2 regions of the Arthrobacter sp. THG-b23 genome follow, and region 1 is predicted to be linked to the other one. Evidence: predicted binding sites of a transcription regulator. Region 1 holds the regulator's gene; the other holds the start of a gene.

Region 1 (8,238 bases):
CCGGTGCACCTGGACGAGCACCTCAGCCGGGCCAAGTTCCAGGAACTGACCGCGGACCTGCTCGAGCGCACCAAGAAGCCGTTCCACGACGTGATCACCGAAGCCGGCATCAAGGTCTCCGACATCGACCACATCGTGCTGGTCGGCGGTTCCACCCGGATGCCCGCCGTCGTCGAACTGGTCAAGGAAATGGCCGGCGGCAAGGAGCCGAACAAGGGCGTGAACCCGGACGAGGTCGTGGCCGTGGGCGCTGCCCTGCAGGCCGGCGTCCTGAAGGGCGAGCGCAAGGACGTCCTGCTGATCGACGTCACCCCGCTGTCGCTGGGCATCGAGACCAAGGGCGGCGTGATGACCAAGCTGATCGAGCGCAACACCGCGATCCCGACCAAGCGGTCCGAGACCTTCACCACCGCCGATGACAACCAGCCGTCGGTGGCCATCCAGGTCTTCCAGGGCGAGCGCGAGTTCACCCGCGACAACAAGCCGCTGGGCACCTTCGAGCTGACCGGCATCGCGCCGGCGCCGCGCGGCGTGCCGCAGGTCGAGGTCACCTTCGACATCGACGCCAACGGCATTGTGCACGTCTCCGCCAAGGACAAGGGCACCGGCGCCGAGCAGTCGATGACCATCACGGGCGGCACCGCGCTGTCCAAGGATGACATCGACCGCATGGTGCGGGAGGCCGAAGAGCACGCCGCCGAGGACAAGAAGCGCCGCGAGGCCGCCGATGTTCGCAACTCGGCCGAGCAGCTGGCCTACTCCGTGGACAAGCTGCTCGCCGACAACGACGACAAGCTGCCCGAAGAGGTCAAGACCGAGGTCAAGTCCGACGTCGACGCCCTGAAATCCGCACTGGAGAAGCAGGACAACGACGACGAGGTCAAGGCCGCGTTCGAGAAGCTGCAGGCATCCCAGACCAAGCTGGGCGAGGCCATCTACTCGCAGGCGCAGGCCTCCGGCGCGGCCGGCGACGGTGCAGCCGCCGGTGACGGTTCCTCCGAGGCCGGCTCCGGCGCGGCCGACGAGGACATCGTGGACGCCGAAGTGGTCGACGAAGACGAGAAGAAGTAACCATGGCCGAAAAGGGTAACGAAGAAGAACACCAGACAGAGCCGGTGAACTTCCGCGACAACCGCAAGATCGATCCGGAAACCGGACAGGTCCGCGGCGCCGCGGGAGCAACCGGGGACGCCGGCGCGGCTGCGGGGGCAACCTCCGCGGCCGGCCAGGGCGCCGACGCCGACGCGCTGGCCCAGGCGGAGCAGATCCTGAACGGGGCCGAGGTCCCCGCGGGGGAATCTGTTGCCCAAGGGACCACGTCGCAGGAAGCCGAGGAGCTGAAGAACGATCTGCTCCGGCTGCAGGCGGAGTACGTGAACTACCGCAAGCGGGTGGAACGCGACCGCGCGGTGGCCGGCGAGATGGCCGTCATCGGCGTGCTGAACTCGCTGCTGCCCGTCCTGGACGACATCGACGCCGCGCGCCAGCACGGCGATCTCGCGGACGGCCCGTTCGCGGCTATTGCCACCAAGCTGGACGGCGTGCTCAAGACCTATGGCCTGACCCGCATCGAGGAGACCGGCGTCGAATTCGACCCGAACATCCACGAGGCCTTGATGCAGCAGCCTGACGCCGAGGTGGAAATGGACACCGTCAGCCAGGTCCTGCGCCTGGGCTACAGGGCCGGTGACCGCGTGCTGCGCGCGGCCCAGGTAGTGGTAGCCGTACCGGCGGAATGACACCGGCAGGGGGCGCCCCGGCGCCCAGCCGCAGATGACGGGTTGGCCTCCGGACCGTCGGAGGCCAACCCGTCACCGTCCGGGGCTCCCGTGCCCATAGACTTTGTGACAACTGAAAGGAGGCGCCTGCATGGCTAGCCAGGACTGGGTCGAGAAGGACTTCTACAAGATCCTCGGTGTCTCCAAGGACGCATCCGATGCGGACATCAAGAAGGCGTACCGCAAGCTCGCGCGGACCCACCATCCGGATACCAACCGGGGGGACGAAGGTTCGGAAAAGAAGTTCAAGGACATCTCCGAGGCCTACTCGGTCCTCTCGGACCCGGGGGAGCGCGAGCAGTACGACGCGATCCGCGCCATGGGCAGCGGCGCGCGCTTCAGCGCCGGGGGACCCGGCAGCGCCGGCGGGCCGGGCGCAGGCGGCTTCGAGGACATCTTCGGCAACCTGTTCGGCCAAGGCACCCGCACCCGTGCCGGCTCCGGGGGCACCGTGCCGCCGGAGTTCGCCGATCTGTTCGGCGGCTTCGGCGGTTTCCCGCAGCAGCAGCAGCCGCCGCGCAGGGGCGCCGACCGCACCGCGACCACCAGCATTTCCTTCGCCGGTTCCATTAACGGCACCACCATCGGGTTGCGCGAACCCAGCGGCGAGGTGATCGACGTGCGGATCCCGGCCGGGATCAAAGACGGCCAGAAGGTCCGCGTCCGCGGCAAGGGCCAGCCCGGCCCCGCCGGCGCGGGCGACCTGATGGTGACCGTCAACGTCAAGCCCCACCCGTTCTTCCAGCGCGACGGCGACAACATCCGGATCCACGTCCCGGTCACGTTCCCGGAGGCCGCGCTGGGCGCGCAGATCGACGTGCCGACCCTGAGTGGTGAATTCGTCAAGGTCAAGGTGCCGGCAGGAACACCCTCCGGCCGGACGCTCCGCGTGAAGGGACGCGGGGTGAAGACCTCGAAGAACACCGGCGATTTGCTCGTGACCATCGACGTGGTGGTCCCGCAGAACCTTGGGAAAGAGGCCCAAGAAGCAGTCAACGCCTTCGCGGCGGCGACTGCCGGGTCCGACCCGCGCGGGAATCTTGCCGCCAAGGCCAGGTTGTAGCGGGCGGAAGTTGCAACCGGCCGGGACTGGCCGGACGGGAAACGCGCGAAGCGCAGGAGGGAGAGCACCATGAGCATCGATATGAATGCGCCGATCTTCGTGATTTCGGTTGCGGCCGAACTGGCGGACATGCACCCGCAGACCCTGCGCCAGTATGACCGTCTCGGCCTGGTCTCTCCGTCGCGCCAGCGGGGCAGGCAGCGCCGCTATTCGCAGAAGGACGTGAACACCCTGCGCGAGGTTCAGCGTCTCTCCCAGGAAGGCGTCTCGCTGGAAGGCATCAAGCGCATCCTCCAGCTGGAAAACGAGGTCGCCGCCCTCAAGGCCCAGGTCCGGGACCTCTCCGAGGAGCTGATGGCCAGGCAGCGCCGGGGCACCGACTCCAGCCGGGTGTTCGCCGCGGGCCTGGCCGGGGACGTGGTGACGCTAGCCCGCGGCCAGCGTCCGCGTCCGCGCAGCCAGGCGCTGATGGTCTGGCGTCCGCAGCGCTGATGGCCTGGCGTCCGCAGCGCTGATCCGTTCGGCCTGCGCCTGTGATCGAACGCCCGCAGCTGCCGGCCCCAAGCAGGCGGCTGCGGGCAGGATGGCGGCGTGGAGCTACTTGATCATTTCGCCGTCCGGGGCGACCACGTACCAGACGTCGTTAACGCCCTGGCCGGTGGTGTCTCCCGGGGCCTTGTCCTGGGCCCAGTAGTAGATGGGCATGCCGTTCAGTGTCACCTGCTGCTGCCCGTCGGGGGTGTCAATGAGGCCCACCTCGGCGGTGACCCCGTCGAGTTCCGGCTCTTCCTCGGCCAGTACGGGTGGCCACGCGGCCAGGCAGTCGCCCGTGCAGGCGCTTTCGCCGGAGTCCGGGACGTCCTTGGTGAAGTAGTAAACAGTCATGCCTTCGCCGTCCACCACGATTTCGCCCAGGTCGGAATCGGCCGTGGTCAAGGTGGAGGCAGCTCCGGATGCTTGCGCGCCGCCTGTCTCCGGGCCGTCTGTCTCCGGGGCCGCCGGCGTGGTCATTCCGGGGGCGCCGGCCGTCGGCGTCTCGACTGCCGGCGGTGCCTCCGGGCCGGCGGGCGTTTCCGTGCCCGAACCGCCTCCGCAACCGGCGAGGCCCAGCATGGCAGCGCCCAGCAGGGCTGTCGCGGCTGTCTGTGTGATTTTCATGGGGCTTCCTTTGCCGTCTCCCGGGCGCTGCCCGGAGCGCGGTGCCGCGGGGCGCGGCCCGCTATTGGCAAAGACGCCGGCCGCGCCCACAATGGTTCAACGTTGGGCGAGGGAATCCCGTGGGCAGGATGAACCGGAACGCCGCCGCCGTCGTCGTACCCGGTAGGAAGCCGCGCGGGGACGTTCCGACCGCCGGTGAGGCGGCCGGGGTTGCCGGCAGGGAGGAGGCGGCCGTGGCATTGGACGACGAGGCCGTGGCCCGCCTCTACCGCGACCATGCCACGGCGCTGCGCCGGTTCGTGCGCGCCGCGACCTCCGATGCGGACCAGGTGGAGGACGTGGTGCAGGAGACGATCCTGCGGGTGTGGAAGCGCGGCCCGGAAACCGACAACATGCGCGGCTACCTGTACCAAACCGCCCGGCACGTGATTATCGACGGCTACCGGCGCCGCACCCGGCGGCCGGGAGAGACCGGACTGGGCGAGGACGAGCCGGCCGTCGAAGAAGACCAGCTGGAGCGGCTCCTGCTCCGTGTGGTCATGGAGGAAGCCCTGGCACGCATCAGCCCCGACCACCGCAACATCATCCTTGCCCTGCACTACCAGCGGCTCACCTCGTCCGAAGCCGCCCGGTCGCTGGGCATTCCGCTGGGCACGGTGAAGTCGCGGGCGTTCTACGCGGCCAAGGCCCTGCGGGCCGTACTGGACGAGATGGGGGTGGGGCAGCCGTGAACACCAACGAGGAACAGCACCAACTGCTCGGCCTCTACGTCTTGGGCGGGCTGGACCGCCGCGAACGGGCGGACTTCGAAGAACACCTGGCCTCCTGCCCCGCGTGCCGCAGGGAAGCCGACGAGCTGGAATCGCTGCCCGACCTGCTGGACGCGCTGCCGCGCGACGCAGCGTTGGAGCTGGCGGCGCCGCCGCAGCATGAAGTCGAGGAACGCACCCGGGAACTGGTGGATGAACTGGCCAACCGGCGGCGGAAGGAACGACGGCGGTGGGTCGGGTTGGTGGCCGCCGTGGCGGGTGTCTGCCTGGTCGCCGGGGCGGCCATCGGGCCGTTGCTGACCCAGCAGCAGCAGCCGCCGGCGACGGAGAGTTATGTGATGACTGCCGACGGCGGCCTGCAACTGGAGCTGGCACTGGTGCACAAGGCCTGGGGCACCGAGATGCAGGTAGCGGGGGAGCAGCTGCCGCGGGACGGCCTGCTCACCCTGTGGGTGACCGGAGATACCGGCTACACCTACCAGGTGGCTTCCTGGCAGGCGACGCCGGCGGGCCGCGCCACGCTCACCGCAGCCTGCGCCATGGACACCGACGAGATCGTCCAGGTGGAACTGCGCAGCGGGGCGGACGCAACGCTGGCGGCCGTGGCTACGGACTGAGCAGGAGCAGGCCCGCAACCAGGCCCCTGCGGATCAGTTCCGGCGGTAGGCGAGGTCGAAGATCATCCGGCCGGCGTCGTGGGCCTTCTGCTCGAAGCTGGTCATGGTCCGGCCGTCGAAGCGGGGCGCCCAGCCGCCGAGCTCGTCCATGCCTTCACCGGTGCTGGCATTGCCGGTACTGACCGGGATCTTGCCTTCGCGCACCGGGGCGCCGCCCACCACGCCTTCCACGCCGCTTTCCCAGACCTGGGTCAATGGGCTGTCCTTGCCGGTACGCTCGCCGGCATGCAGGTTGCGGAAGTCCGGCGAGGCATCCGCGACCCGGCGCATCTGGATCGCGTAGTCGGACCAGTCGGTGGCCAGCCGCCAGATCCCGCCCGGCTGCAGGACGCGGGCGGCAAGGCCCGCGAAGCTCTCCTGCACGAGCCGGCGCTTGTGGTGACGGGTCTTGTGCCACGGGTCGGGAAAGAACACCCAGAGTTCGGCCACCGAGGACTCGGGCAGCATGGTCGCGAGGGCGTCCGGGGCGTTGACCTGCGCCACACGCACGTTGGACAGGCCGTGCTGTCCAATCCGCAGCAGGGTCTGCGCCAGCCCAGGCCGGTAGACCTCCAGGGCCAGGAAGTTCCACTCCGGGTGCTGCTCCGCGGCATGGCAGACGGCCTCGCCCAGGCCGGAGCCGATCTCCACGACCAGGGGTGCCTCGCGTCCGAAAGCTGCCGCCGCATCAAAGACAAAGGCCGGGTCCACGGTGGTGTCGCCGCCGTGCCGGGGGAGGTCCACGGCGAACTTCGGGCCGTATTCGTCCCAGGCTTGCTGGCGGCGGCCCTGCAGCCGTGAGCCGCGTCGTACAAAGCTGACCGGACGGGCGAGGTGGGTGGGCTGCGTGAGGCGCGCGCCGTCGTCGTGCACGGGAACATCAGGGGTGGGGGAGTCGCTGGTCATCCCCACCAGAGTATCGCCCGTGCGCGGGCGGCCCGCACGTGCTGCTAGACTTGAACTACTCGGAGGCGCAGTTTGACGCGTTTCCCTGCGTCGATGAACGCTTTCAATTGCACCGCCGCTATCCGTCTAACGACGTGACCGGGCAGATCCGGGCGGTTGGCACTGTCTGATTTTTCTTCGGCGACCCTGGGCTAACCTGCCGCGGGGACACTGACCGGAAGACATTCGCACTTTCTTATGACTACTTTTGTTGCCCTTGGCGTGCCCAAGTCCCTTGCTTCGAAGCTCGCTGCCGATGGCATTGAAGCTCCGTTCCCCATCCAGACCGAGACCCTGCCCGATACGCTGGCGGGCCGGGATGTGCTGGGCCGCGGCCGCACCGGCTCCGGCAAGACGCTGGCGTTCGCGCTGCCGCTGGTGGCCAGGCTCGCCGAGCGCGAAGCCGCCCATTTCCGCAAACCCGGACGCCCGCTGGGCCTGGTTCTGGCTCCGACCCGCGAGCTGGCCACCCAGCTCAACAACACCATTGAGCCGCTGGCGGCCGAGCTGGGCCTGAACACCACGGTGATCTACGGCGGCGTCTCGCAGCAGCGCCAGGAAAAGGCGCTGCGCGCCGGCGTCGACATTGTGATTGCCTGCCCGGGCCGGCTCGAAGACCTGATGAAGCAGAAGATCATCACGCTGGAATCGGTGGAAATCACCGTCCTGGACGAGGCCGACCACATGGCCGACTTGGGCTTCCTGCCCGTGGTGAAGAAGCTGCTGGACACTACGCCGGCCGGCGGCCAGCGCATGCTGTTCTCCGCGACCCTGGACAACGGCGTGGACAAGCTCGTGCAGCGTTACCTGTCCAGCCCCCTGACCCACTCCGTGGACGACCCGCAGGCCGCGGTCACCACCATGGAACACCACGTGCTGGTGACCCGCGATGCCTCCGAAAAGAAGCAGGTGCTCAACCGGCTCGCCGCCGGTGCCGGGCGCCGCGTGCTGTTCACGCGCACCAAGCACCACGCCCGCAAGCTGGCCAAGGCCCTCACCGACGCCGGCATCCCGGCGGTGGACCTGCACGGCAACCTGTCGCAGAACGCCCGCGACCGCAACCTCGCAGAGTTCTCCTCCGGCCATGTGCGCGTGCTGGTCGCCACGGACGTGGCCGCCCGCGGCGTGCACGTGGACGACGTGGAACTGGTGATCCACGTGGATCCGCCCACCGAGCACAAGGCGTATCTGCACCGTTCCGGCCGTACCGCCCGCGCCGGTTCCGACGGCACCGTCGTGACCCTGGCGCTGCCGGAACAGCGGCTGGAAGTCGGCAAGCTGATGAAGGCCGCCGGGGTGGACGTAGCCTTCGAAAGCGTCACGGCTTCCTCGGAGCTGCTGGCGCACCTCGTGGGCGAGGTTGCCGCACCCGTGGATCCGCAGTTGCGGGCCCAGCAGCAGGCAGCGAACCTGCCGCAGCGCGGCGGCGGCACCTCGACCGGCGCCAACGCCCAGCGCAAGCGGGCCATGCGGTCCGGCGGCCGCGGCGGCCGGACCCGTTCCGGTGAAGCCCGTTCCGGTGAGGCCCGCCAGGCCTCCGGCGCCGCCCGCGCCGGCGGCCCGGAGAACGGCCAGCGCCAGCCGGCCCGCGGCGAAAGCCGCGGCCAGGCCGGCCGGGACGTTGCCGCCCGCAGCCACGGCAGCCATCGCAGCGCCGCAGGTTCTGATTCCGCCGCACGCCGCGGCCAGTCGGGCACCGCAGCAGGCGGCCGCAGCGGCTCGGGGCCGGCACGTTCCGGCGCCCCGGCCCGGTCGGGCGGCGCACAGCGCGCCGCCGGCGGTCAGCGCTCCGCGGCCGGCACCCGGCCGGTCTTCAGGTCGGAGACTCCGGCGGCCGAGCGTCCGGCCCGCCGTGGCCCGCGCCGCGC
Region 2 (8,238 bases), on a different contig from region 1:
CGCGGATTTGCGGTGAAGTTCTATACCGAGGACGGCAACTGGGACATGGTGGGAAACAACCTGGGCGTGTTCTTCATCCGCGACGCGCTCAAGTTCCCCGACTTCATCCACTCGCAGAAGCCGGATCCGGTGAACTTCGAGGCGTCGGTGCCGAACCGGGCGATGGACTTCTTCAGCCAGTCCCCCGAATCCATGCACATGGTCATGCTGGTCTTCAGCCCGCGCGGCATCCCTGCGGACTACCGGCACATGCAGGGCTTCGGCGTGAACACCTACAAGTGGGTCAACGCTGCCGGCGAGACGGTGCTGGTGAAGTACCACTGGATGCCCAAGCAGGGCGTGAAGTCGCTGACCGCCGAGGACGCCGCGAACCTGCAGGCGCAGACCCTCGGCTCACACACCAAAGACCTGTACGACGCCATCGAAGCCGGCAACTACCCCGAGTGGGAGCTGGTGGTGCAGATGATGTCCGACGACGAGCATCCCGAACTCGACTTCGACCCGCTGGACGATACCAAGGTCTGGCCCGAGGAACAGTTCCCGCCCCAGCCGGTCGGCCGGATGGTGCTGGACCGCACCGCCCAGAACTTCTTCGCCGAGAGCGAGCAGATTGCGTTCGGCACCGGCGTGCTGGTGGACGGCCTGGACTTCTCCGACGACAAGATGCTGGTGGGCCGCACGTTCTCCTACAGCGACACCCAGCGGCACCGGGTAGGCCCGAACTACCTGCAGCTGCCGGTCAACAGCCCGAAGGTGCCGGTGGCCACCAACCAGCGGGACGGCCAGCTGACGCACTTTGTGGACACGGCGCCGGGCCAGAACCCGCACGTGAACTACGAGCCCACCATCACCGGCGGACTGCAGGAGGCGGAGAAGGATTCCGGCTACCACCACGCCATCGGGCCGGAGATCAGCGGCCGGCTGACCCGGGAACGGATCGAGCGGACCAACGACTACCTGCAGGCCGGCCAGCGGTTCTACCTGCAAGAGGGCTGGGAGCGCGAGGACCTGATCACCAACCTGACCAACGCCTTGTCCCAGTGCGACAGGCCCGTTCAGGAACGCATGCTCTGGCATCTCTACATGATCGCGGACGAGCTCGGCGCGGGCGTGGGCGGCGGCATCGGCATCTCGCTGGACGAGGTGAAGGACCTTGGGCCGTTGGCCAGCCAGAACCTCACCGAAGCGGAGCAGCAGTGGATGGCCAACCTCGGCAAGAACGGGCCGCGGGACGTCTCCGGGCTGACCATGACGCACTGCGTGCCCAACGAACGCGTCAAGGTGGAGCGGTAGCCTTCACCCCGCAACTGCAGCATCAAGCGGCCGTTGACCTGCGGCGATGTTTGAGGCAACTTCCGAATCCCGCACGAATTCCGGCGGCCTGCCGCCGCACCGGCCCTCGCCAAGCCGTGGCATCCGCGGTAGCGTCTGTGCATGCGAGTCGCGGTGGTCGGAGCCAGCGGAAACGTCGGTACAGCAGTGCTGCGCCGGCTGCAGAAGGCGCGGGGCGAACGTGCTGACGACGTGGAAATCGTCGGCATCGCACGGCGCGTGCCCGATGCCACGACGGAACCATACGACGGCGTCACGTGGGTGTCAGTGGACATCGCCTCCCGTGATGCCCGGGAAAGGCTTACCCAGGCTTTCAAGGGATGCGACGCCGTCGTCCATCTCGCGTGGCTGCTGCAGCCGAACCACGATGAATGGCAGTTGCGCCGGGTGAACGTGGACGGCACCTCGAACGTGCTTGCCGCTGCCACCAACGCCGGCGTCGGGCAAGTGGTCTGCGCATCGTCGCTCGGCGCGTACAGCCCGGGTCCGAAGCACTCCCGGGTCCGCGAGGATTGGCCGGCCAGAGGCATCGCCAGCTCGCACTACAGCCGGTTCAAGGGCCAGCAGGAAGCGCTGTTGGACCAGTTCGCCGACGACCACCCGGAAATCAAGGTGGCGCGGCTGCGGCCCGGCCTGATATTCCAGGCCGAGGCCGGCAGCCAGATCGGCCGCTACTTCGTGGGCCGGTGGATCCCCAAGTTCTTCATTAACCGGCTGCGGCTGCCGCTGTTCCCGTTTCCCGAGGAGTTCATCTTCCAGGCATTGCATGCCAATGACGTGGCGGACGCCTATTGGCGGGTGCTGGACCAGGGTGCGAGGGGCCCCTTCAACGTTGCGGCCGAGCCGGTGGTAACGCCCGGCCTCGTCGCCTCCCTGTTCGGCGCCCGGCGCTGGCTGCCCGTTCCCGTGCCGTTGGTGCGACAGCTGGTCGGCGCCGCGTGGTCCGTCCGGCTGCTGGCCAGCGACCCCGGTTGGGTGGACATGGCCCGCTACGCTCCGGTCATGGACACCAGCCGGGCCAGGGACGAACTCGGCTGGGTGCCGCAGGTGGATTCGTTGTCGGCGATCCGTGAAGTCCTGGCGGGAATGGCCAAGGCCGGAGGGGTTACGGAATCCCCCGCGATGCGCCCGCGCAGCCGCTGGACCCGTGCGAAGCCGAGGACCGGCGCGTAGTGTGGCCCCATGGGCATGCCGCGCGATGAGCGCAGTGCCCGGTCTGATCCCACAGGACGACCCGCTCGAGAAGGAGGACCTGATGAATCCGAACGAGAATCCGCGCCCGGAACACCCGGACGACCTGAATGAAGAAGATCCGAGCCAGCCCGCCGGCGCAGGTGGCCTCGACGACGGCGACGACAAGGAAGCCGACGAGGCCCACATCCCGGTCCACGGCGACGAGAAGGTCGCCGACGACCTGGTCAAGAAAGCGTACGGAGAGGACGCGCCCAACGCGCCTTTCCCCGGCTGACCTGGCACCGCCCCCAACGGTCTACCTAGCACCGCCCACCAACCGTCTACTGACAGGAGCACGCTGTGAAAGGGAAACTCACATTCGGCACCGGCATCGCCCTCGGATTCGTCCTCGGCTCGAAATCCGGAAGGTCCGCCTACGATTCGCTGAAGGCCAAGGCCCAGGAGTTCTGGCAGAATCCAGCGGTTCAGGAAAAAGTCCACGAAGCCACCGGCATGGTCAAGGAGAAGGCCCCGGGAGTCGCTGACCGCGTCACCGAAGCGGCCAAGAAGGCCGGGTCTGCGGCATCCGCCAAGCTGCCCGGCAACCACGGTTCAGGGAAGGACGGCGGAGCCACCACTGGCACCACCGGCCCGACGACCACCCTCGGCGACACCGTCTCGGATCCGGCGCACAGCGACGAACTGGGGCAGAGCTGGACGGGCGAGGGAGGCGCCATGCCGGGCGGACCCGCCACCAGTAACAGGGACGACGACCTGCGCCCGCCTGGAGTGTGACCTGCCCGGGACTTGGGCAAGCGAGCCCCTCTCCGGGCATGGCTTGCAGCAACGGCAGAAGGAAGGACTGGCATGACCGAGAACGACAACGGCCAGGTCAAGGGTCCGCGGGACCAGTCGGGCACCGGGGCAGATCCGTCGGCGCCGGACGCTCAAGAGGAGACGGCTGATTCCGCCCCCGAGCCCGAGGGCAAGGAGGGCATGAACATCGCGCCCGGACCGGCCGAAGAGAAAGACCGGGAAACCCCGGACGACCGCGGGCTCACGACCGACACCAGCCCGAGCGACTGATCCACCGCGGGCATGGCAGCGGCCGCCGAGATCCCGGCCGCTGCCATGCCCCGTTTCGTTCGTGGATCAATCCGCCTTGACCACGGGCAGGTCGCTCCACTCGGTGGTGTAGCGCGGCGAGGAGAACTCACGTCTCATTGACCACGCCGCCGGGGCGGCCAGCCCGCCCTGACCGAGACCGATCGCGGCTTCGCCGAACTTGGAACGCACGGCGCCCAACAGGTCGCCGATGTTCCGTTGTTCCAAATCGCTGACGAAGGGGTCGAAGGTCTGCTGCCCGGCGGCGGGCTCCAGCCCCGACAACAGCACCCCGGCCCGGACATAGTGGGCGCCGGGTACCAGGCAACCGCGCATCGCAGCCACGGCAGCCTTGGTCAGCTGGATCGGGTCCTGCGTAGGCGTCGGCAAGTGGACGCTGGCCGCGGGAAACGCCGCCTCGCCGCCGGCGAACCTGCTGGTCCCCGCGGTCACCGTCAGCACGGAGGCCCGCAGTCCCTCGGCTGCCATCCGGGCCGCCCCGCGTTGGGCGTAGACCGCCATCACCTGGTCCATCTCCTCGAGCGTGGTCACCGGCGTGGAGAAACTTCGCGAGAACATGATCTGCTGCTTGTCGGCCCGCTCCTCCGTGTGCGGGATGCAGGGCGTCCCGTTCAGTTCCAACACGGTTCGCTGCAGCACCACGGAGAACTTCTTGCGGATCGCCTGCGGGTCCGCGGCCTTCAGGTCCGCGATCGACTCGATCCCGAGGGCGTTCAGTCGTTTCCCGGTCCGCCCGCCCACGCCCCACAGCCCGGTGACCGGCACCCGCGACTGGATCCATGCGATGTCGGAAGCGGGCATCGAGCCCAGCGAGCACACCCCGGCCATCTGGGGATTCCGCTTGGCAACGTGGTTGGCGAACTTCGCCAACGTCTTGGTCTGGGCCACGCCAACGCTGACCGGCACGCCCACCTGCCGGATCACGGAGGCTCGGATCCGGCCGGCAGTTTCCAGCAACTGGTCCTCAACGCCGGGCAGGCCCAGGAAAGACTCGTCGATCGAATAGACCTCCTGCCACGCCCCGAACCGGCCTAGCACTTCCATCACCCGGGCGCTCAGGTCCCCGTACAGCTCGTAGTTGCTGGAGCGCGCGACCAGCCCCCAAGCCTTGGCCCGCGGCGCCACCTGGAACCACGGCGTCCCGGTCTTCAGCCCCAACTGCTTGGCTTCCTCGGAGCGCGCCACCACGCAGCCGTCATTGTTGGAGAGCACGACGACGGGGCGCCCCTCGAGGGATGGATCGAAGACCCGCTCGCAGGAGACGTAGAAATTGTTGACGTCCACCAGCGCGATCCGTTCGCCGGGCCGGGATCCGGGCGGCTGGCCGGAGGTTGCGCCGGACGCAGGCGGTTGGCCGGGGGCCGCGGCGCCGGACCCCGATGCGGGACCGCTAGACATGGTGCAGGCAACGGGTGGCGACGCCCCAGATGCTCAGCTCCGCGAGTTCGCCCACCTCGGTGGGGACACCGCCGTCGTCCGTCTGCAACCGCACGCCGTCCGCGGTGAGATGCAGGCGCCGCACCACCAATTCCCCGTCCAGCACCGCGATCACCACCGAACCGTCGCGCGGGGTCAGCGAGCGGTCCACGATCAGCTCATCGCCGTCGCAGATCCCGGCGGCCGCCATCGAGTTCCCGGCCACCCGCATCACAAAGGTGCTGGTCCGGTCGCGGATCAAGTGCCGGTTCAGATCGATGCCGCCGTGGAAGTAGTCCCGCGCCGGCGACGGGAAACCGCGCGCATCCTCGGGCGTTCCGGTGCCCATTTCCGGGCCGGCCGACGCATTCGACGGCTGCTCCAAACCGAACATCCCGGACCCCCGTCTTCGAACAAAGCTTCGAAGACAACCCTAGCACCGGCCCCTCCGCCGGACCCATCCCCGCTGCCCGAACCGCCCGCCCGTTGCATCGCTCACCGGGAACGGCGAGTTCGCACGAGGTGGACGGATCCACCAGCCCCGCGCAGGTGAGTCACCTTCGCTCAAGTTTGCGGAACTTCTGGAATAATCATCACTCGAAGGCGTTAACATGAGTCGAAGGCACTCACGTTCACAGGAGGAGTATCCATGCCACTGTTCTTCGGACCAGCTTCCGGCAACGGTTCATTCGACGAGTTCCTGGCGCGCTACCTGCAGGGCCAGCGGGCGGCCCAGTCCCGCACCGTTGACCTCACCCGCCTGCTCAGCCGCCGCACCCACGAAGTGCTGGCACAGGCGGCCCGGTTTGCCGCGGGCCTCGGCCACATCGAGGTGGACGCCCTGCACATTTTGCACGTCATGGCCCGCCAGGAGCCGGCCGCCAGCCAGATCAAGCTGGCCGGCGCCGACCCGCTGGCCATCGCGCGCTCCGCCGAGCAGGGGTTGCCGGAAAAGACCGCCCCGACCCGTGAAACGCCGTCGCTGACGCCGTCCGCGCAGCGTGCCCTGCTGGACGCGCACCAGGTGGCCCGCGCGTTCGGCTCCACGTACATCGACCCCGAGCACCTGTTCGCGGCTTTCGTCCTGAACCAGGAAACCCCCGCCGGCCAGCTTCTGGCCGGCGCTGGCGTGACCCCGATGGCGCTGCAGCAGGCGGCGGAGGAAGCTGCGGCGCAGGCCGTCGGCCCCACCACAAACGCCGGGCCGCAAACGGGCGCCAATCCCCAGGCGGAAACGCCCATGCTGGACCAGTTCGGCACCGACCTGACCGCCCAGGCCCGGGAGGACCGGCTGGACCCGGTGATTGGCCGCGCCGACGAGATCGCCCAGACCATCGAGATCCTCGCCCGCCGGACCAAGAACAACCCGGTATTGATCGGCGAGGCCGGCGTGGGCAAGACCGCCATCGCCGAAGGCCTCGCGCAGGCCATCGTGGCCGGCGACGTCCCGGAGCAGCTGCGCGGCAAGCGCGTGGTGTCGCTGGATCTGCCGGGCATGCTGGCCGGCACCCGCTACCGCGGCGATTTCGAGGAACGCCTGACCAAGACCCTGGACGAGATCAGCGCCGCCGGCAGCGAGCTGATCGTGTTCATCGACGAACTGCACACCGTGGTCGGTGCCGGCGGCGGCGGCGAGGGCGGCATGGACGCCGGCAACATCCTCAAGCCCCGGCTGGCCCGCGGTGAACTGCACCTGGTCGGCGCCACCACGCTGGGCGAGTACCGCAAGGTGGAGAAGGACCCCGCCCTGGAGCGCCGCTTCCAGTCGGTCATGGTCGGCGAGCCCTCGGTTGAAGACGCCGTGCAGATCCTGTCCGGGCTGAAGGACCGCTACGAGGAACACCACCAGGTGGCCTACACCGACGAAGCTATCCGCGCCGCCGTCGAGATGTCCTCCCGCTACATCACCGATCGGTTCCTGCCGGACAAGGCGATCGACCTGATCGACCAAGCCGGAGCGCGGCTGAGCCTGCGGCGCGGCCCGCGCGTCGACGTGGAGGCTTTGCGCGGCCGGCTGGCAGAGCTGGAATCGGCCAAGAACGCCGCCGTCGCCGAGGAACGCTACGAGGACGCCTCGAAGCTGCGCGACGAGATCGAAGAGCTGCAGGCCAGGCTGGAAGCCGCCTCCGCCCACCAGCCGGCCTCCGAAACCGCCGAAAACCACGACGGCGGGGCCCGCCCCGGCGTCGCGCCCACCGATGTGGTGGGCGAGGCCGAGATCGCCGAGATCATCTCCCGCGCCACCGGCATTCCGGCCGCCCGGCTGACGGAGGGCGACCGGCAGCGGCTTGCCCGGCTGGAGGAGGACCTGCACACCCGGGTTATCGGTCAGGACGACGCCGTGACCGCTATCGCCAAGTCGGTGCGGCGCAACCGCACCGGGATGGGGGACGAGGGCAGGCCCGTCGGCAGCTTCTTGTTCCTGGGTCCCACCGGCGTGGGCAAGACCGAGCTGGCCAAGGCACTGGCGGAGTCGCTGTTCGGCGACCAGGACGCCATGGTCCGCTTCGACATGAGTGAATACGGCGAGCGCCACACCGTCTCGCGGCTGGTCGGCGCGCCTCCGGGCTACGTGGGCTACGGCGAGGCCGGCCAGCTGACCGAGCGCGTCCGCCGGCGCCCGTACTCGGTGGTGCTGCTGGACGAGGTGGAGAAGGCCCATCCGGACGTGTTCAACCTGTTGCTGCAGGTCCTCGACGACGGACGCCTCACCGACGGGCAGGGCCGCACCGTGGACTTCCGCAACACCGTGGTGATCATGACCTCCAACCTCGGGTCGGAGTTCCTGGCAAGCAAGGGCGGAGCGCTGGGATTCACCGCCAACAACGGCGAGGACGGCTTCGGGAGCGAGCAGGATCTGCGCGCCCGGGTGATGGGCCGGCTGCGCGAAACCATGCGGCCGGAGTTCCTGAACCGGATCGACGAGATCGTGCTGTTCCGCAAGCTGGAGCAGGAGCAGCTGCGTTCCATCGTGCGGCTGCAGCTGCGCAAGACCGAGGCCCGGCTGGCGGCCCAAGGCATCGAGCTGGAGGTTGGCGAGGACGCCGTGGCGTGGATCGCCGAGGCCGGCTACGAGCCCGAATACGGCGCCCGGCCGCTGCGCCGGGTGATCCAGCGAGAGCTGGATGACCGGATCGCGGACCTGCTGGTGGCCGAGGCCGTTGCCGAAGGCGGGCGGATCCAGGTCACCGC

What was found. The regulator HspR, encoded in region 1, represses chaperone genes until heat shock. The targets are predictions, from matches to a motif close to AAGTTGAGTCNNNNNGACTCAACTT.
Region 2: AC5RVD_RS04460 (ATP-dependent Clp protease ATP-binding subunit) is a predicted target of HspR. The motif match lies at 5,593-5,617, and genes of this name have one in related genera.

What each region holds. Positions count from the first base shown of each region.
Region 1 is NZ_JBNHGM010000001.1:186,266-194,503, reverse strand. It holds gene dnaK (molecular chaperone DnaK) at 1-1,071, shown strand, start outside; gene AC5RVD_RS00940 (nucleotide exchange factor GrpE) at 1,074-1,739, shown strand; gene AC5RVD_RS00935 (DnaJ C-terminal domain-containing protein) at 1,870-2,841, shown strand; gene AC5RVD_RS00930 (heat shock protein transcriptional repressor HspR) at 2,911-3,333, shown strand; gene AC5RVD_RS00925 (COG4315 family predicted lipoprotein) at 3,439-3,999, opposite strand; gene AC5RVD_RS00920 (sigma-70 family RNA polymerase sigma factor) at 4,233-4,730, shown strand; gene AC5RVD_RS00915 (zf-HC2 domain-containing protein) at 4,727-5,386, shown strand; gene trmB (tRNA (guanosine(46)-N7)-methyltransferase TrmB) at 5,420-6,331, opposite strand; gene AC5RVD_RS00905 (DEAD/DEAH box helicase) at 6,569-8,238, shown strand, end outside.
Region 2 is NZ_JBNHGM010000002.1:143,669-151,906, forward strand. It holds gene AC5RVD_RS04425 (catalase) at 1-1,293, shown strand, start outside; gene AC5RVD_RS04430 (NAD-dependent epimerase/dehydratase family protein) at 1,435-2,505, shown strand; gene AC5RVD_RS04435 (hypothetical protein) at 2,588-2,800, shown strand; gene AC5RVD_RS04440 (hypothetical protein) at 2,866-3,300, shown strand; gene AC5RVD_RS04445 (hypothetical protein) at 3,373-3,591, shown strand; gene AC5RVD_RS04450 (Y-family DNA polymerase) at 3,658-5,028, opposite strand; gene AC5RVD_RS04455 (LexA family protein) at 5,021-5,395, opposite strand; gene AC5RVD_RS04460 (ATP-dependent Clp protease ATP-binding subunit) at 5,696-8,238, shown strand, end outside.